Regions from separate parts of the Erwinia sp. genome, predicted to be linked through region 1. Evidence: riboswitches for the same ligand, from Rfam matches in the RefSeq annotation. Region 1 holds a riboswitch; each other region holds the start of a gene.
What was found. Region 1 has a riboswitch for thiamine pyrophosphate ahead of thiB (thiamine ABC transporter substrate binding subunit). Riboswitches for the same ligand answer to the same signal wherever they lie in the genome.

Region 1 (5,789 bases):
CTGCTGCTGGTCACGTTAAGCGAAGAAGACGTAGAGGTGCTTTTCCAACAGGTGGCCGCCGAGCCGGGCATCCGCTTTACCGTGGATTTGGAAAAACAGGAAGTGGTGGCGGGCGATAAGCATTATGCTTTCAGCATTGATGCTTTCCGCCGTCACTGCCTGCTTAACGGGCTGGACAGTATTGGCCTGACGCTGCAGCATGACGCCAGCATCAGCGATTATGAACGCCGCCAGCCGGCCTTTTTACGCTAGCGCCAGCAGGTTAAAAGCGGTCCACGCACGTTTCGCCAGGGCCGCTTCCCCTCCCTCACACATTCTTGACCTTAGCCGACATCGCCAGCGCCGCCACCGAGAGGATCAGCGCGCCCCAGTAAACCGAATAGTGGCCAAATGTTTCTGCCAGCGCGCCCTGTAGTACGCCTGCCAGGATCACGCCGGTTGAGATGCTATTAGTGAAAAGCGTGGTGGCCGCCCCGGGTCTGCCAGGCATCAGATCCTGAAAATAGAGCATCCCAATCCCGGCGATGATGCCGATAAAAATAGCGTTGAAAATCTGTAGCGCCAGCAGCGCGGCCCGCGTGTGGAACAGCACCAGACCCAGATAAAACAGCACGCCTGCTGCCACGGCAAACAGCATCATATTGCGCTTGCCGAAACGTTTAACGTAGTGCCCGGCCAGCAGCATCGCCGGGATCTCCAGGCCCGCCGCCACGCCCATCAACAGGCCCGCAAGCCTGTCCGGCAGGCCCAGCACGCTGCTGATATACAGAGGCATATCAATAATATACATAGTGTTGCAGGTCCACATCAGCAGCGAGGCGATAAATAACAGGCGCACATCCCTGTTTTTCCACGCGCTGATTTGGGTGATCACCACGTCCGGCGCCTGTTCAACCCTTGCCACAGAGGGCAGCGCAAACCAGATCAGCGCGATGCAGAGCACAAACAGCCCTGCAGCTACGGAAAACATGGTGGTAAAGCCGTAGTTCAGCGCCAGTGCAAAGGAAAGCGGTGGGCCAATTACCCATGCCAGCGAGAGCTGGGCGCGCATAACCGAGCTGAACATTACAACTTCACGCGCGGAGCTGTCCGCATATTCACGCGCCAGCGCAAAGATTTGCGGCATGGCAACGCTGGCCAACGCCGACAGCAGCACGCCAAAAGTGATCAGCGTCAGGTAGTGACGATTGAAGGCGAACAACAGCGCATTCCCTACCGCCATCAGGCAACAAAACAGGATCAGCATGCGCCGATCGCCACGGTCATCCGATCGTTTCGCCAGCAGCAGGCTGACGGCAATACCGGCAATCGCGTTCACGGTATAAAACAGCCCCACCCAGAATGGCCGTTCGCCGACTTCGCGCGTCAAAAACAGGCTCAGCGTGGGGGCCTGCAGCGCACCCGCAATCCCCACCATAAAAGAGACGGCCATAAAAGCCAGGTAAACAGGGTTAAGACGACGGCGACGCGTTAGCAGCGATTTCATACCACATCCCTTGCAATAAAAGAGGCCTGCATGCAGGCGCAAACAGCAAGCATAGAAGAAAAAGCAAAATGAAAAAAGCCAGCGGGCAAGACGCCTGCTGGCTGGTGAAAATACACCCTACTCAGATATAAAGTCTTGAAAGCGCGCCATTCAAAAGAATGCCTCCCGCCCTTTCATCGTGAAGCAGTATGGGCTTAATATGGGGCAGAAAAAACAGGCGACTTTTCAAAAAGAGTTCCCCTTTTATGCAATCGACACGTTTACAACAGCAGTTTATCCGGCTCTGGCAAAGCTGTGAGGGTCAGCCGCAGGCTACCACACTCGATAGTCTGGCGCTTCAGCTCAGCTGTTCACGTCGCCACATGCGCAATCTACTTGGCGCGATGCAAGAGGCAGGCTGGCTGACGTGGCAGGCCGAGGCCGGGCGCGGCAAACGCTCGATGCTGACGTTTCACTATACGGGCCTTGCGCTTCAGCAGCAGCGGGCAGAAGACCTGCTGGAGCAGGATCGTATCGATCAGCTGGTGCAGCTGGTTGGCGACAAAAATACCGTGCGGCAAATGCTGCTCTCTCATCTGGGCCGGAGCTTTCGTCAGGGTAAACATATCCTGCGAGTGCTCTATTATCGTTCTCTGCTTAACCTGAACCCGGCGACCGCGCTGCGCCGCTCGGAAACGCATCTGGCCAGGCAGATTTTCAGCGGTCTGACCCGTATAAATGAGGAAAACGGGGAAATCGAGCCGGATATCGCTCATCACTGGCAAACGATTTCCTCACGGCACTGGCGCTTTTATTTACGGCCCGCCGTGCATTTTCATCACGGCCGCGAAATGGAAATGGCGGATGTGATTGCCACGCTGGAACGGACGCGGGCCCAGCCGCTTTTTGCAAACATTGCACAGATTCACTCTCCTACTCCCTGGACGCTGGATATCCACCTGCATCAGCCTGACCTCTGGCTGCCCTGGCTGCTGGCGGGGGTAAGCGCACTGATCGTGCCGAAAGAGTGGCCTGCTATGCCCGATTTCAGTCGCCAGCCCATCGGGACCGGGCCTTACGCCGTGGTACGCAATCAGCAAAGCCAGCTGAAAATTGAAGCCTTCGATGCCTATTTCGGCTACCGCGCACTGCTTGATGAGGTCAATATTTGGGTATTGCCGGAAATCAGCGAGGAGCTGGTTTATTCGGGCGTCAGGCTGGAAGGCGGCAGCGTGGGTGAAAAATCGGAGGAAAGCCGGCTTGAGGAGGGCTGCTATTTCCTGCTGTTCGACCAGCGTTCGCCCCTGGGGCGTGATGAGCAGATCCGTCGCTGGGTTAGCGCCATCGCCAACCCGATAGCGCTGCTGAGCCATGCCGGAACCGGCTATCAGCGTTACTGGTTTCCGGCCTACGGACTGCTACCGCGCTGGCATCATCGACGCGATTTAGACGTGCCGGAAAAACCGGCGGGCCTGACCTCGCTCACGCTGACCTGGTATGGCGATCATCTTGAGCATCAGGCCATCGCTAATCTTCTCCAGCCGCTGCTGGCTGCGCAGGGCGTGGCGCTGGTAACGAAGCAGGTCGATTATACCCGCTGGCATCAGGGCGAGGCACAGAGCGATATCTGGCTGGGCAGCGCTAACTTTACGCTACCGCTTGAGTTTTCACTATTTGCCCTGTTATATGAAATCCCACTGCTGCAACACTGCGTGCCGATTGACTGGCAGCAGGATGCACAGCGCTGGCGCGAACAGCAATTGTCGCTGGCCGACTGGAGCAGGCAGCAGGTGGCCGACAGCTATCTTCATCCGCTTTTCCATCACTGGCTATTGCTGGAAGGCGAACGCAGTATGCGCGGCGTGCGCATGAACACGCTTGGCTGGTTTGATTTCAAGTCCGCCTGGTTTGCGCCCCCCGAATCATGACGCTTTCGCTACTCTACAGAAATCATTAGAATAACTCGTTCTCAACGGGGTGCGCGGCATCAGCCGACGCTGAGATAAACCCGTCGAACCTGACCCGGCTAATACCGGCGTAGGGATTTGAGAGTGCTTCACCTGCTCAGATCGCGCGTCGCCTGACCATAAAGGAACGCCAAGTGCTAAAAAAAGTCCTGCCTCTGCTGCTGCTTTGCTCGCTTTCTGCCGCTGCTGCCAAACCCGTGCTGACGGTTTACACCTACGATTCTTTCTCTTCCGAATGGGGGCCCGGCCCGGCTATTAAAAAAGCTTTTGAGGTTAACTGTGGTTGTGAGCTGCGCTACGTCACGCTGCCCGACGGTGTCGCGCTATTAAACCGTCTGCGTATGGAAGGAAAAAACAGCCGGGCCGACGTGGTGCTGGGGCTGGATAACAACCTGCTGGATGCGGCGGAAAAAACCGGCCTGTTTGCCGCCAGCGGTGTTGATATCCGCAGCGTCACCGTACCGGGTGGCTGGACAAACAGTACTTTCGTTCCCTATGACTACGGCTGGTTCGCCTTTGTTTACGACAAAACGCGGCTGAAGACGCCACCAAAAAGCCTTAAGGCATTAGTCGAAGGCGACCAGCCGCTGAAGATTATTTATGAAGATCCGCGTACCAGTACGCCAGGTCTGGGCCTGCTGCTGTGGATGCAGAAAGTCTATGGCGATGATGCCCCCGCCGCCTGGCAGAAGCTGGCACAGAAAACCGTTACCGTAACCAAAGGCTGGAGCGAGGCCTATGGCCTGTTCCTGAAGGGCGAAGCAGATATGGTGCTGAGCTACACCACCTCGCCTGCTTATCACCTTATTGAAGAGAAAAAAACCCAGTATGCCGCCGCCGATTTCAGCGAAGGTCACTACCTTCAGGTGGAGGTCGCCGGACAGCTAAAAACCAGCAAACAGCCACAGCTGGCACAGAAGTTTATGCAATTTATGTTGGATAAACCTTTCCAGCAGACTATTCCGCAGGGTAACTGGATGTATCCCGCCGTAGCAGGCAAGCTCCCGGCTGGTTTTGATACGCTTCCTCTGCCGAAAACCACGCTGCAATACTCGTCGCAGGACGTCGCCAGCCATCGCAGCCAGTGGATCAGCGAATGGCAACGCGCCGTCAGCCGCTAGCCCGCCGTCAACCTTCAGGCAGCCTCGTTCCCGGCTGCCTTGCTGCCACGCTACTGGTCACCGTGGCGCTGCTCGCTTTTATCGCGCTTGGGCACAATGCGCCGGTCAGCGTGCGCGCGCTCTGGCAGGACAGCTATCTGTGGCACGTGCTGCGCTTTTCCTTCTGGCAGGCCTTTCTTTCTGCTTTGCTGGCGCTTACGCCTGCCGTGCCGCTGGCGCGGGCGCTCTATCGTCGCCGCTTTCCGGGCCGCGAAATCGTGCTGCGCCTTTGCGCTATGACGCTGGTGCTGCCCGTATTGGTCGCGGTTTTCGGTATCCTCAGCGTCTATGGCCGTACAGGATGGCTGGCAACGCTCTGTGCCTGGCTGGGCGTCGACTACCGCTTCACGCCTTATGGGCTGCAGGGCATTTTGCTGGCGCATGCCTTTTTCAACCTGCCGCTGGCCGCCAGACTGCTGCTGCAAACGCTGGAGCAAATTCCTGCCGAACAGCGTCAGCTGGCAGCGCAGCTGGGCATCACGGGGTGGCATCAGTTTCGGCTGGTCGAGTGGCCCTGGCTACGACGCCAGCTGCTACCGGTGGGTTCGCTGATCTTTATGCTCTGCTTCGCCAGTTTTGCCACCGTGCTGGCGCTGGGTGGCGGCCCCAAGGCCACCACCATTGAACTGGCGATTTTTCAGGCGCTGAACTTTGATTACGATCCTGGCCGCGCGGCCCTTCTGGCGATGCTGCAAATGGTCTGCTGCCTGGGCCTGGTGGTGGTGAGCCAGCGGCTGAGCAAAGCGCTACCGTCGGGTACCACTACTCTGCAAGGCTGGCGAGATCCCCAGGATCACCCGGTCGCGAAGCTGCTGGATGGGGTGCTGGTCTCGCTGCTGCTGCTGCTTGTGGTGCCACCGCTGTTGGCCGTGGTTATCAGCGGCTTAAACAGTAATCTGTTCAGCGTGCTGCAACAGCCGGCGCTCTGGCAGGCGGCTTTTATCTCGCTACGGATCGCGCTTGGCGCTGGGGTGCTCTGCGTGCTGCTGACCACCATGCTGCTGTGGAGCAGCCGCGAGCTGCGCCTGCGCCAGCAGCCTTTTGCTGGTCAGATGATGGAGCTGAGTGGAATGCTGATCCTGGCGATGCCGGGGATCGTGTTGGCTACCGGCTTCTTCTTGCTGCTGAACGATACGGTTGGTCTGCCCCGGTCTGCTGACGGGATCGTTATTTTTACCAATGCACTGATGGCCGTGC
Region 2 (6,831 bases), on a different contig from region 1:
CGCTGTATCGGCGCTGACGCGGTGGCCCGGCGAAATAAACAGAGGATTGCAGCGTTTTTTGCTGCGCAATACCCAGCCAATCTGCTCGCCCTTATCGATCAGCGGCTGCCGGGAACCCGGCTCGTCGCCTAACGGCTCGAACTTGCCGCACAGCCGGCTTTTCGCCACGCCGATAGTCGGCACATCCACCAGCAGGCCAAAATGGCTGGCAACGCCAAGGCGGCGAGGATGCGCAATGCCCTGACCATCCACAAACAGCAGATCGGGTTTTTGCTCCAGCTGCTCCCAGGCGGCCAGTAGAGCAGGATATTCACGAAACGAGAGAAAACCGGGAATATAGGGCATGGTGGTCGCTATCCGCGCGACGCGATGCTCAATCAGCTTCAGCGAGGGATATTCCAGCAACACCAACGCGGCGCGCGTGACCTCACCGCCCTGCTCAAATCCCACATCCGCCCCGGCGATATAGCGTGGCGGCATTACGTCAAAATCATCGGCGCGTACCACTTCTGCCGCACGCGTCGTCTGTTCCTGCTTTAATGCCTGTATATCCATAATTAATCCTGGTGATACTGTCCTGACAGTTTGTGGACGGCCTCCACAAAAGCACCCGCGTGTTCCGGTGGGACATCCTGATGAATGCCGTGACCCAGGTTGAACACGTGGCCCGTGCCGTTGCCGAAGCTCTGAAGAATACCCGCGACTTCCTGCTCAATTCGGGCAGGAGAGGCATAAAGCATAGAAGGATCCATGTTGCCTTGCAGCGCCACCTTGTGACCGACGCGTCGACGTGCCTCGCCAATATCCATGGTCCAGTCCAGACCAAGTGCATCGCAGCCGGTTTCCGCCATCGCTTCCAGCCACTGACCGCCACCTTTGGTAAACAGCGTAACGGGCACGCGGCGACCGTCATTTTCACGCTGCAGGCCATCAACGATTTTGTGCATGTAGTGCAGAGAGAATTGCAGATAATCGCGCCCGGTAAGGACTCCGCCCCAGGTATCGAAAATCATCACCGACTGCGCGCCCGCACGGATCTGGGCATTCAGATAAAGCGTCACGCTGTCGGCCAGCTTATCCAGCATCAGGTGCAGGGTTTCCGGCTCGGCGTACATCATCTTTTTCAGTTTGGTAAAGGCTTTACTGCTGCCGCCTTCGACCATATAGGTCGCCAGCGTCCACGGGCTGCCGGAAAAACCAATCAACGGCACCGCGCCCTGTAAATTTTTACGGATGGTGCGCACGGCATTCATCACATAGCCCAGCTCCTGCTCGGGATCGAAAACGGGCAGTTTTTCTACGTCCGCACGGCAGGTGACAGGGGAAGAAAAGCGTGGCCCTTCGCCCGCTTCAAAATAGAGTCCCAGCCCCATCGCATCCGGGATGGTCAGGATATCAGAGAAGAGGATCGCCGCGTCCAGCGCGTAGCGACGCAGCGGTTGCAGCGTGACTTCACAGGCCAGCTCAGCATTTTTACACAGCGACATAAAGTCGCCGGCCTGGGCGCGCGTCGCCTTGTATTCCGGCAAATACCGTCCGGCCTGACGCATCATCCACACGGGCGTAACGTCTACCGGCTGACGCAGCAGAGCACGCAAATAACGATCGTTCTTCAGTTCACTCATCTTCAGGACTCTTTTTCATTCAGACGCACAGTATATCAGTTATTCCACAGCGGCGCGGCAGAGCGCGACGGTGTCTTCTATCAGTCGACGCGCCACCGTTCCCGCTGGCGGCAGCGACGGCAAAGCGTCGAAGCGATACCAGTTAGCGTCCAGCAGCTCTTTAGGATCGATGTTGATCTCGCCACTGTCGTAATCGGCCATAAATGCCATCATCAGGGACTGCGGGAAAGGCCAGGGCTGCGAAGAAACATAGCGCAGGTTTTTCACCCGGATGCCGCTCTCTTCCATGACTTCGCGCGCCACGGTCTGCTCCAGCGTTTCACCCACCTCAACAAAACCAGCCAGCACCGTGTAGATGCCGTTGCGGTGTCGGGTATGCTGTGCCAGCAGGATCTCATCATCACGCCGGATAGCTACGATGATACAGGGCGCAATTTGCGGATAGTAGCGCTGGCGGCAATGACTGCACAGGCAGGCCCATTCCGTTTTACTGCGAGACATCGAATGGCCGCAGTAACCGCACCACTGGTGCGAGCGGTAAAATTCCGCCAGCTGAATACCGCGTCCCGCCAGCTGAAACAGCGCGGGATCCTGATCGAGCAGCTGTCGCAGCGATGCCATTCCTTCTGGCCGATTTTCGTTAATCAGCCTTACCGGTTCACCCTGCCACTCCCCTATCGGTGCACCCTTCGAGCCGACCAGGCCTAAATCTTGTGCATTTCCGTACGGTAATTGACCTTTTGGCAGCCAAATTTTCTGTTCGTGGCTGACAATCCACCAGCCAGCGTCTACGCTTGAAATCTCAAGTTCCATAAATTGCTCATCCTCACTTCACGCACTTACCGGATTGGGATAGACAGTTAAAATAACACTTTTTGGAGTCACTCATGCTTGACCAGCTGGAAGTTTTGGCCTCGCGCGTAGGCGGATGCAGCGAACTGGTAGACTTTTGCCTTCACTCACGCAAGCAGCTGTTAGTTGCTTATTATCAAATGGTTGGCATGAAGCCTAACAAAGAATCGCTGACCACGCTCGACGAAGAGGCGCTGGATAACTTCTGTCAAAGCCTGGTTGATTATCTCTCAACTGGCCACTTTACGGCATACGAGCGCTTTATTCAGGAAATGGAAGGAACCGAGCAGCTGGCCAAAGCGGCGCTGATTTATCCTTCCCTACAGTCCAATACCGAACAGATTATGGGTATTTACGACGCGCACCTGGAAAACGCCATCGATCACGATAACTATCTGGAATTCCAGCAGGCGCTGTCGATTGTCGGCGAAGCGCTGGAAGCCCGCTTCACGCTGGAAGATAAATTCATTCAGCTGGCGCTGGAAAAGTATATGGGGAAGCCCGCAGCCAATGATTCTGCAATGGCCCGTCCTGCCTGAAAAGTTCTCCGTTTAAATTCTTGAGCTTTCCATAACGTCCCTTTATGCTGAAAAGGCAATCAGATGATTGCCCCTGGCGAAAGCCAGATGTCTTCTTGTCGGAGTGCCCCTCGGGGCTGAGACCGTTAATTCGGGATCCGCGGAACCTGATCAGGTTAGAACCTGCGAAGGGAACAAGAGTAAAGATCCAGGTTGGGGCTATCGGCCCCGCGCTTACTCCTCCGAACTCCGGACAAGCAAATTTCCCTTAAGTCAGGAACTTGCTATGTCTACCCAGGTTAAGAAATCCAACCGACGCGAACAGCGCGCTGAAGCCCAACAGTTTATCGCCGCTTTACAAGGCACCGCCTTCCCCCATTCCAAACGTATTTATCTGACCGGATCGCGAGCCGATCTGCGCGTGCCGATGCGTGAAATTCAGCTCTCGCCCACCCCTGTTGGCGGCAGTAAAGAAAACCCGCTGTTCGAAGAAAACGAGCCAGTACCGGTTTACGATACCGCCGGACCTTATGGCGATCCCGACGCCGTTATTGACGTCCATGCCGGCATCGCCAGGCTGCGCGAAAGCTGGATTGCAGAACGTGCCGATACGCAATCGATTGAGCAACTGAGTTCTGTTTATACGCAGCAGCGCCTGGCGGACGCAGGACTGGATCATCTGCGCTTTGATAATTTGCCCCGTCCGCGTTGCGCACAGGCTGGCCGCCGCGTCACCCAACTTCACTACGCACGCCAGGGCATTATCACGCCGGAAATGGAATTTATTGCACTGCGCGAAAATATGGGCCGCGAACGCATTCGCAGCGAAGCGCTATTGCAACAGCATCCGGGAGAGAGCTTCGGCGCAAGGCTGCCGGAAAACATCACCGCCGATTTTGTTCGGCAGGAGGTGGCCGCCGGACGCGCTATTATCCCGGCCAATATCAACCATCCTGAATCGGAGCCGATGATTATCGGCCGCCATTTTCTGGTGAAAATTAACGCCAATATCGGCAACTCTGCGGTCAGTTCCTCCATCGAGGAAGAAGTCGAAAAGCTGGTCTGGTCGGTGCGCTGGGGGGCGGATACGGTAATGGACCTCTCTACCGGGCGGAATATTCATGAAACCCGCGAGTGGATCCTGCGCAACAGTCCGGTGCCGATTGGCACGGTGCCCATCTATCAGGCGTTGGAAAAGGTTAACGGCGTGGCGGAAAACCTCAACTGGGAAGTGTTCCGCGACACGCTGCTGGAGCAGGCTGAACAAGGCGTGGATTACTTCACTATTCATGCGGGCGTGCTGCTGCGATATGTGCCGATGACGGCAAAACGCCTGACCGGCATCGTTTCGCGTGGGGGATCCATTATGGCGAAGTGGTGCCTGTCGCATCATCGTGAAAGCTTTCTCTACGAACGCTTTCGTGATATCTGCGAGATCTGTGCCGCTTACGATGTCTCGCTGTCGCTGGGCGACGGCCTGCGCCCCGGCTCGATACAGGATGCCAATGACGAGGCGCAGTTTGCCGAGCTGCGCACGCTGGGCGAACTGACAAAAATTGCCTGGGAGTATGACGTGCAGGTGATGATTGAAGGCCCGGGACATGTGCCGATGCAAATGATCAGACGCAATATGACCGAGCAGCTTGAGCACTGCCATGAAGCGCCTTTCTATACCCTCGGCCCGCTGACTACCGATATTGCGCCAGGCTACGACCATTTCACTTCCGGTATTGGCGCGGCGATGATTGGCTGGTTTGGCTGCGCCATGCTGTGCTACGTCACGCCGAAAGAGCACCTGGGCCTGCCGAACAAAGAAGATGTAAAGCAGGGATTGATTACCTACAAGATTGCTGCCCACGCAGCCGATCTTGCCAAAGGCCATCCGGGCGCGCAGATCCGTGACAACGCCATGTCGAAAGCGCGCTTTGAATTCCGCTGGGAAGATCAGTTTAACCTGGCGTTGGATCCGCATACTGCCCGCGCTTTCCATGATGAAACGCTGCCGCAGGAGTCCGGCAAGGTCGCCCATTTCTGCTCTATGTGCGGCCCGAAATTCTGTTCAATGAAGATCACTCAGGAAGTCCGTGAGTACGCCGCAAAGCAGGAAGCGGAAGCGCAGCCGATCGCAATAGGCATGGCGGAAATGTCGCAGGCGTTCCGCGATCGTGGTGGCGAACTTTATCACGCTGCCGATGCACTGAAGCCGGAGGAAAACATATGAGCCGTGCCGCTTTTCCCCCAACGGCGGCCAGACTGGGACTTTATCCGGTGGTGGACAGCGTGGTCTGGATTGAACGTCTGCTCGCAGCTGGTGTACGAACCCTCCAGCTACGCATTAAAGATTTACCCGAAGACGCGGTAGCAGAAGATGTAGCAACGGCTATCGCGCTGGGTAAACGCTACCAGGCCCGTCTGTTTATCAACGATTATTGGCGGCTGGCGATTAAGCATGACGCTTATGGCATCCATTTGGGCCAGGAGGATCTGGATAGTGCCGATCTGGATGCGATCCACCGTGCCGGGCTGCGCCTGGGATTATCCACGCATGACGATGTGGAACTGGATCGCGCGCTGGCCGAGCGCCCTTCTTATCTTGCGCTGGGACACGTCTTCCCTACCCGGACAAAAGTCATGCCTTCTGCCCCCCAGGGGCTTCAGGAACTGAAGCGGCATGTCGGGCGGCTCAAGGGCATCTCAACCGTTGCTATCGGCGGCATTTCGCTGGCGCGAGCGCCTGAGGTACTCGCTACCGGCGTTGGCAGTATCGCCGTGGTCAGCGCCATTACCCAGGCTGCCGACTGGCAGGCCGCTACCGCGCAGCTGCTGTCACTGGCCGGCAGCGGAGGGCCACTCCATGCTTAGCGACGGCGATTTTATGCGCTACAGCCGCCAGCTGCTGCTGGAAGAGTTTGGCCCACAGGCTCAGGAAAAGCTGCTGGCGGCCAGCGTGCTGATTGTCGGACTGGGGGGTTTAGGTTCACCAGCCGCAGCTTATCTTGCGGCTGCGGGCGTGGGCAAACTGCTGCTGGCTGATGACGATAAGCTGCATATCAGTAATTTGCAGCGCCAAATCCTTTACCGCAGCAGCGATACAGGCCAGCCAAAGGCGGTCCTGGCGAAGGATCGTTTACAGGCGCTGAACCCTCAGGTTGAGTTCATAGCGCTTGAGCAGCGCATGGATGCCGTTACGCTGCAGGAAGAGGTGCAGTCTGCCGATCTGGTTCTGGACTGTAGTGACAATATGCAGACGCGTCACGCCGTTAATGCTGCCTGTGTGACAGCCAGCACGCCGCTAATCAGCGCCAGTGCGGTGGGCTTCAGCGGTCAGATAATGGTGCTCGCCCCGCCTTTCCATCAGGGTTGCTATTGCTGCCTGTGGCCTGATGAAACGGAGCCGCAGCGCAACTGCCGTACCGCAGGCGTGCTCGGGCCGGTCGTCGGCGTGATGGGCACGCTTCAGGCGCTGGAAGCGTTGAAGATGCTGGCCGGTCAGCCGTCGGCGCTGGACGGTAAGCTGCGGCTGTTTGATGGTAAAACGCAGGCCTGGCGCACGCTTGAACTGGAGCGCAACCCAGGCTGCCCGGTATGCGGAGGCCCTCGTGAACATCATCATTAATGATGAGCCACACGTTTTTGCCGCGCCGCTGACCCTGACCGTCTTGCTGGAGCAGCTTTGCCATAGCCCCTCCGGCACCGCACTGGCCGTGAATCAGCGGATTGTGCCGCGAGACCGCTGGCCTGACTATCTTTTACAGGAAGGCGACAGTCTGGTTATTTTCCAGGCCATCGCCGGAGGCTGATATGCTACAAATTGCTGATAAGACCTTTTCTTCGCG
Region 3 (6,831 bases), on a different contig from region 1:
CGCGAAAGAGCGGGAGCTGATTGCCAGTCTTAAAGCGGAGCAAACCACGCCGGATGAAGAGCTGGCACAGGCTTCGCACGGGCTGGGCTACTATCTGCGCCAGCCGATTATCCTGGTGACCGCCTTCGCCTTTTTCTGCTACAACTATATCCTGTTCTTCTTCCTGAGCTGGTTCCCAGCCTATCTGGTACAGGCGCACAACCTGGATATCAAATCCATGAGTATGACCACGGTCATCCCGTGGATAGTGGGCTTCGTTGGGCTGGCGCTGGGCGGATTGATCTCTGATAAAATCTTTAAGGTCACCGGCAAGCTGCTGCTTTCAAGAAAAATTGTGCTGGTCGTGTCGCTATTGGCGGCCGCGCTCTGCGTCGCTTTCGCCGGCTCGGTAAAAGGGGTTTACCCGGCCGTTATCCTGATGTCGATTTCTCTCTTTTTCCTCTACATCACCGGTGCGATCTATTGGGCGATTATCCAGGACGTGGTGCATAAGAGCCGCGTCGGCAGCATCAGCGGCTTCATTCATCTGATCGGCAGCCTCTCTGGCATTATCGGCCCGGTGGTCACCGGCTATATCGTGCACCATACCGGCAAGTTTGACAGCGCTTTTGTGCTGGCTGGCGTGATTGCCGCCGTAGGTGCTGTGTTGGTGCTGCTGGTTATTAAGAGTCCTAAAGGCACCCCTACTCAGGTTTCCGTTTGAATGGCGCCATGGCGCCAGTTGATAAGGATTTATCATGCTACAGATCGATCGGCTACCCGCAGACACGGTTTTACCGCGTTACAATCGTAACGCGCTACGTACGCGCATCGTGCATTTTGGCTTCGGCGCTTTTCATCGCGCTCATCAGGCTGTTTGCACCGACAGGCTGGCCGCTGAGCAACAAAGCGACTGGGGCTATTGTGAATGCCAGCTTAATAGCGGCGAGTTGATCCACGCGCTGCGTCAGCAGGATTGCCTTTACAGCGTGACGGAAAAAAACGCTGACGAGCTACGCACTCGCGTCATTGGCGTAGTCAAAGAAGCACTTTTTGCGCGGGAGGACGGTGTTGAGCGTATTATCGCCGCGCTGAGCCAGCCTGACGTAGCCATTGTTTCTGCCACCATTACGGAAAAAGGCTATTGCTATCAGCCCGCCACCGGTGAGCTAAACCTGACGCACCCTTCGATCGTGCACGATCTGGCGGATCCTGAGCAGCCCGTTTCTTTTCCGGGGATAATCCTGACGGCCATCAGACGTCGGCGTGCGCTGGGCCTGCCGCCCTTTAGCGTCATGTCCTGCGATAATATGCCGGAAAATGGTCGGGTTACGCGCAATGTTATCATGCAGCTGGCGCAGCAGCAGGATCGGGAGCTGGCAGACTATATCAGCCGTCATATTACCTTTCCTTCAACGATGGTGGACCGCATTGTGCCAGCCATGACGCAGGAAGCCTTTGACGAGCTGAGCCGCAAGCTGGGCTGCACCGATCCGGTCGCCGTGGAGTGCGAACCTTTTTTCCAGTGGGTCATTGAGGATAATTTCGTCAATGGTCGCCCGGAGTGGGAGAAAGCGGGCGCGGAGCTGGTGGCGGACGTGCTGCCTTTTGAAGAGATGAAACTGCGCATGCTGAACGGCAGCCATTCGCTGCTGGCCTACCTTGGCTACCTTGCCGGTTATGAGCATATCAGCGACTGCATGGACGATCCTTACTATCTTAAGGCCGCACGCAGCCTGATGCTGGATGAGCAGGCCCCCACGCTGAGCACCCAAAATGTTGATCTGACGGCCTATGCGGATTCGCTGATCGCCCGCTATCGCAACCGGGCGATCAGGCATCGTACCTATCAGATAGCCACTGACGGCACGCAAAAACTGCCGCAGCGCTGGCTGGACAGTATCCGCTGGCACCTGGCTAACGGCAGCGATTTTACGCTGCTGGCGCTGGGCGTGGCGAGCTGGATACGCTTTGTCGGCGGCATGGATGAACAGGGCAAAACGACAGTCATTAACGATCCGCTCCGTGACGAGCTGGCACAGCGGGTAAGCGATAGTCAGGAAGGCGATGCACGCGTCGCTGCCCTGCTCTCGCTACGGGCAGTTTTCGGTGACGATCTCCCGGATAACTCGCTGTTCCGCCAAAAGGTCAGTCATTACTATCAATTGTTATTGAAAGCAGGTGCAAAAGAAACGGTCAGGCAGGTTGTTGGCTGACGCTGAGTGGCAAAAGAACTGGCGCTGGCGCAGCAGGCTGATTAGACTGGCTGTTTCCGGCGTCAGGCTCTACGACGCACTACTGAAATGAAAATTGCCGTATGTCTACTGCCTATATCATTACCGCCAGCGAACCCGTTAATCAGCAAATCTATCGTTTTCTACGCCAGGACATTGTGACCTGCGTGATTTCGCCGGGTGCCTTACTCTCTGAAAAAGACGTTTCTGCCCGTTTTGACGTCTCGCGTCAGCCCGTTCGGGAAGCCTTTATTAAGCTGGCCGAGGCCGGCCTGGTGCAGATTCTGCCGCAACGCGGTACTTTTGTCCGTAAGATCTCTGCCCGTCGAGTTGCTGACGGCCGTTTTATTCGCGAAGCGGTTGAAACAGCGGTAATACGACGCGCGGCGACGGAAGCGACTGCAGAGGCACTCGCCCTGCTTGAGCATAATTTGCGCCTGCAGAAATTATCCGCGGAGCGCAATGACAGTCAGGCGTTTTTACTGCTGGATGATGCGTTTCATCGCCTTATCGCGCAAAGCATTAACTGTGAACTGGCATGGGAAACGGTAGAAAATATTAAAGCAACGATGGATCGCGTGCGCTTCCTGACCCTCAGCAAAGTTTCGCCGCCGGAAAGCTTAATTCATCAGCATGAAGAAATATTGCAGGCGCTGTTGGCAAAAGACGCTGATGCCGCAGAACAGGCACTGCGGCGCCATTTGCAGGAGATGATTTTTTCTATCACGCCGATTGCAGAACAAAACAGCGAGTGGTTTGAACAGGATTAATCCTGTTACGCTGACGCCTCGTTGCGGCTGTCAGCAGGCCTCTCCGACAGGTGTCTTAACGCAAATCAACAAGGTAACTGCCCGACTGCTTGTAATGCCTTAATGTAAATCAACAGGGTGGCTGACCCGGCCGCTCGTGATGCCTTAACGCAAGATGCTGATGCCGCTTTTCACCCTGTTCTCGGTTTTTGCCCTACCACCAGCGGTAGAAATGATGCACCGGGCCACTACCGTTACCCACCTCCAGCGTATCTGCCTGCAGCAAGGCACCCTGCAGCCACTCTTTCGCTTCGCTTATCGTGGTCAGCCAGCTGGCATGGCGCGGACGCAGCGCAGCCAGAGCAGAAGAGAGCGTGCAGCCCGTACCGTGCGTGTTTTTAGTGGGCACTCGCGGCGCGGTAAAACGTTCTTCCACTTCCGCTGTCAGCAGCCAGTCGGGGCTTTCGCTGTCGCTTAGATGGCCGCCTTTCATCAGTACCGCCTGACAGCCAAGCGCCAGCAGCGCCCTGCCCTGCTGCAGCATTTCGTGCTCGTTGCGCGCCGGTAAACAATCCAGCAGCGCGGCAGCTTCCGGCAGATTCGGGGTGATAATCGACACCTGCGGCAGCAGTTTTTCCCGCAGCGTCGCTACGGCGCGCCGCGAAAGCAGCGGATCGCCGCTTTTCGCCAGCATCACCGTATCCAGTACCCGCCAGGGAATAGCTGCCGTCGCCAATCCTGCAGCGACCGCTTCCACAATATCGCTGTCCTGCAACATGCCGATTTTCACGCTGTCGATGCGTACATCATCCAACACCGAGGCGAGCTGCGCCGCAACAAAGTCGGCTGCGATGGGATAGACGGCCTGCACACCGCAGGTATTTTGTGCCACCAGCGCGGTGATGACGCTGGTGCCGTAGGCCCCCAGCGCGGAAAACGTTTTCAAATCGGCCTGAATCCCGGCACCACCACTGGGATCCGTTCCGGCAATCGTCAGGGCATTGACTCTCATACGGCCTCCTTGTGCAGACCGTAAAGCGCATCAAGAAACAGCGGTTCAAAGGTGCCCGGCCCGCTGGCCGCTGCCGCTGCCTGCTCGCCCGCCTGGCTCATTACCCGACAGGCGGCAGCGATATGCAGCAGCCTGTCGCCCGGCAGCGCGCAAAACGCTGCCACTACGGCGGAAAGTGCACAACCCGTTCCCACCACCCGGGTCATCAGCGGAGACCCGCCCGATACCGCCAGCAGCCGCCGTCCATCGGTAACGTAGTCCGTTTCGCCTGTAACCACGACTACCGTACCGCCGGACTGCGCCAGCTGAATAGCGGCTTCAAGGGCAGCAGCCGGATCGTGCTGGCTGTCGACGCCGCGGCCGGAAACCGCCTGACGGGCCAGCGCCATAATTTCAGAGGCGTTGCCGCGAATGGCGGCAGGACGATAAGCCAGCAGCCGCTGGCAAAAATCGCTGCGAAAAGTCAGCGCGCCGACGGCAACCGGATCCAGCGTCCAGGGTCGGCCTGCCGCGGTCGCGCCTTCCACCGCGGCCAGCATCGCTTCGCTACGTGCAGCGGTCAGCGTGCCGACGTTGATCAGCACGGCATCTGCAATGGCGCTAAATTGTGCCGCTTCCACAGGTTCAGTCACCATGACGGGCGACGCGTCCAGCGCCAGCAGCACGTTGGCCGTCAGGCTTTGTACCACGTCATTAGTCAGGCAGTGAACCAGCGGTGACTGCTGGCGGAAAACGGCAAGAGAGGCGGCCGGACTGGCCGTATAGCGAGAAGGTTGGATCATAGCGCTCCCAACCGGCGATCAAGAAGGCGATGCAATAAAGCATCTGACTTCCCTCCGCTGGCATTATCCAGTTCAGGTTCAACGGGTATTTCTCAGCCTTCACAAGGAAGGGCACCCCGAGTCGTAGTGCTTGCCAGCATAGGGAAATGCGCCGTTTTACGCAAGCGCAGGACGCCTCGCTAACGCCTCGCGGGCAGGGGACAGCGGCAGCCCGATTGGTTTACGATAATGAAGAAAAAAACTGGAAACTGGCGGCCGTGCTGACCTCTGACGCGGCGTGGGCCCCTACTCCCTGCGTTCCTATATCCTCTTTATTCAGGATGATTTCGTCGCGCAGGCGATGGCGGCCAGCAGCGATCCCGATATCACTGACACTTAGAGCAACGGCACGTTGTACTGGCATAAAGACGCGGTTACCCAGGGTAAGGAGCGCTGGGCATGGCATGGCGTTAATGCGCTGACGCCGCCGCCGCCGCAAATCATGCTGAACTGGACAGCAGTAAAGATCAGCGCAGGCTGCAACAGTAAGGCGCCAACGACTGGCTGCTGGCTGGCGGCATGACGGTGAATTTCTGATTATTTACCGGCGGCCGCTTTTGCCGTCGGGATTTTTTGCGTCATAATCTCCGATCTCTTAGCGGCTTTTGATAAAGTTCGCCATCCTGTCCTGACGAGAAGTAAGATGACAAGACCGCTTAATGAACAATACGGCATCAGCGTTGCGGCGCTGCAAATGCTGCATTATCTCCAGCAGATAGCGCGCGGCGATCGCGCCTTCACCATTCGGGATACCGTGCTGAACAGCCGCTGCAACGTCACGCCGCCGGATAATTTCCGCCTGTTAGATCAGCTTTTTGAAGCAGGCAAAATCGACTACGACTACCGCGGGACGGGTATCGACAGCGAAAGGCACGTTAAGCCCGTTTGGGGAGACAACCGATGACGGTACGCGCCTTTATCGAAGCCGATCGTCCCTTTCTGCGCACGCTGTTTTTGGCTGCACGCAAGGCGAACTGGCACTGGCTCGACGGCAGCGACTGGCAGCTGGAGGATTTTGATCGGACGACGCTGGGCGAGCGCGTTCTGGTCGCCGAGCACGACGGCCACCGTACGGGATTTGCCGCCCTGCTGCCCGCTGACAATTTTCTGCACAGTTTATTTGTCGATCCTGCGTATCAGGGTCAGGGCATCGGCAGCGAGCTGCTGGACGCGGTGCAGGCAGGCTTTACCTCCACCGGCGCATTAAAATGCCTGAAGGCAAACAGCCGGGCGCTGGCTTTTTATCAGCGTCACGGCTGGCAGGTTATCAGCAGCGGCGAAGGCGACCAGGGAGAATATCTGCTGCTGCATTACGTGTTGTAAAACCTCTGAGAAGCCCGTCAGGCCACTGAAAAATTTAAGCACGGCGGCGTTTACTGCAGCGGGCTGGCTGGATAAACAGACCGTTCGCGCAGGGGCGGGTTAACGACATGTCGATCTGCCTTTGCCGCTGGCTATCAGCTTAACCACGGGCTGATACCGGGTACAAACAATCTTGCGGGCGCCCTATACGCCCGTCCCCCGTCAATTTGCCGTCACACTACGCGAAAAGCGATATCGTCCGGGATCACTTCGCCATCCCAATAAAGCTGGGCAGCGACCTGGCCGGCAAGCTGTCGATAAAGCCAGGTAAATTCGCTGTCGGGACGGCGTACCACCGTCGGCATTCCGTCGTCCAAATCTTCCCGCAGCGTAATATGCAGCGGCAGCTGACTTAGCAGGCGCGTATGGTACTGCTCGGCCAGCGCCAGCGCGCCGCCGCTCCCAAAGATCGGCTCGTGATGACCACACTGGCTACAGACGTGCACGCTCATGTTCTCAACGATGCCCAACACCGGCACGCTGACCTTTTCAAACATGACGATCCCCTTACGGGCGTCAATCAGCGCGATATCCTGCGGCGTGGTCACCACCAGCGCGCCGGTCACCGGCACGTTTTGCGCCAGCGTCAGCTGAATATCCCCCGTGCCCGGCGGCATATCCAGGATCAGGTAGTCCAGATCCGGCCACAGCGTTTCATTCAAAAGCTGCATGAG

Region 2: it holds a riboswitch for thiamine pyrophosphate, as region 1 does, so the genes downstream of both, thiC (phosphomethylpyrimidine synthase ThiC) here and thiB (thiamine ABC transporter substrate binding subunit) in region 1, are expected to answer to the same signal.
Region 3: it holds a riboswitch for thiamine pyrophosphate, as region 1 does, so the genes downstream of both, thiM (hydroxyethylthiazole kinase) here and thiB (thiamine ABC transporter substrate binding subunit) in region 1, are expected to answer to the same signal.

What each region holds. Positions count from the first base shown of each region.
Region 1 covers NZ_DALZCD010000248.1:644-6,432, forward strand. The annotation lists gene leuD (3-isopropylmalate dehydratase small subunit) at 1-252, shown strand, start outside; gene RTK32_RS17180 (sugar efflux transporter) at 308-1,486, opposite strand; gene sgrR (HTH-type transcriptional regulator SgrR) at 1,732-3,393, shown strand; TPP riboswitch at 3,429-3,527, shown strand; gene thiB (thiamine ABC transporter substrate binding subunit) at 3,567-4,553, shown strand; partial or broken gene thiP (thiamine/thiamine pyrophosphate ABC transporter permease) at 4,529-5,789, shown strand, end outside.
Region 2 covers NZ_DALZCD010000030.1:11,138-17,968, reverse strand. The annotation lists gene nfi (deoxyribonuclease V) at 1-555, opposite strand, end outside; gene hemE (uroporphyrinogen decarboxylase) at 558-1,625, opposite strand; gene nudC (NAD(+) diphosphatase) at 1,665-2,438, opposite strand; gene rsd (sigma D regulator) at 2,513-3,016, shown strand; TPP riboswitch at 3,106-3,206, shown strand; gene thiC (phosphomethylpyrimidine synthase ThiC) at 3,282-5,216, shown strand; gene thiE (thiamine phosphate synthase) at 5,213-5,857, shown strand; gene RTK32_RS04030 (HesA/MoeB/ThiF family protein) at 5,850-6,611, shown strand; gene thiS (sulfur carrier protein ThiS) at 6,595-6,795, shown strand; gene RTK32_RS04020 (thiazole synthase) at 6,797-6,831, shown strand, end outside.
Region 3 covers NZ_DALZCD010000006.1:17,259-24,089, reverse strand. The annotation lists gene RTK32_RS01110 (MFS transporter) at 1-703, shown strand, start outside; gene RTK32_RS01105 (mannitol dehydrogenase family protein) at 738-2,195, shown strand; gene RTK32_RS01100 (GntR family transcriptional regulator) at 2,297-2,983, shown strand; gene thiD (bifunctional hydroxymethylpyrimidine kinase/phosphomethylpyrimidine kinase) at 3,177-3,974, opposite strand; gene thiM (hydroxyethylthiazole kinase) at 3,971-4,756, opposite strand; TPP riboswitch at 4,789-4,885, opposite strand; gene RTK32_RS01085 (hypothetical protein) at 5,148-5,318, shown strand; gene RTK32_RS01080 (hypothetical protein) at 5,439-5,699, shown strand; gene RTK32_RS01075 (GNAT family N-acetyltransferase) at 5,696-6,118, shown strand; gene apbC (iron-sulfur cluster carrier protein ApbC) at 6,331-6,831, opposite strand, start outside.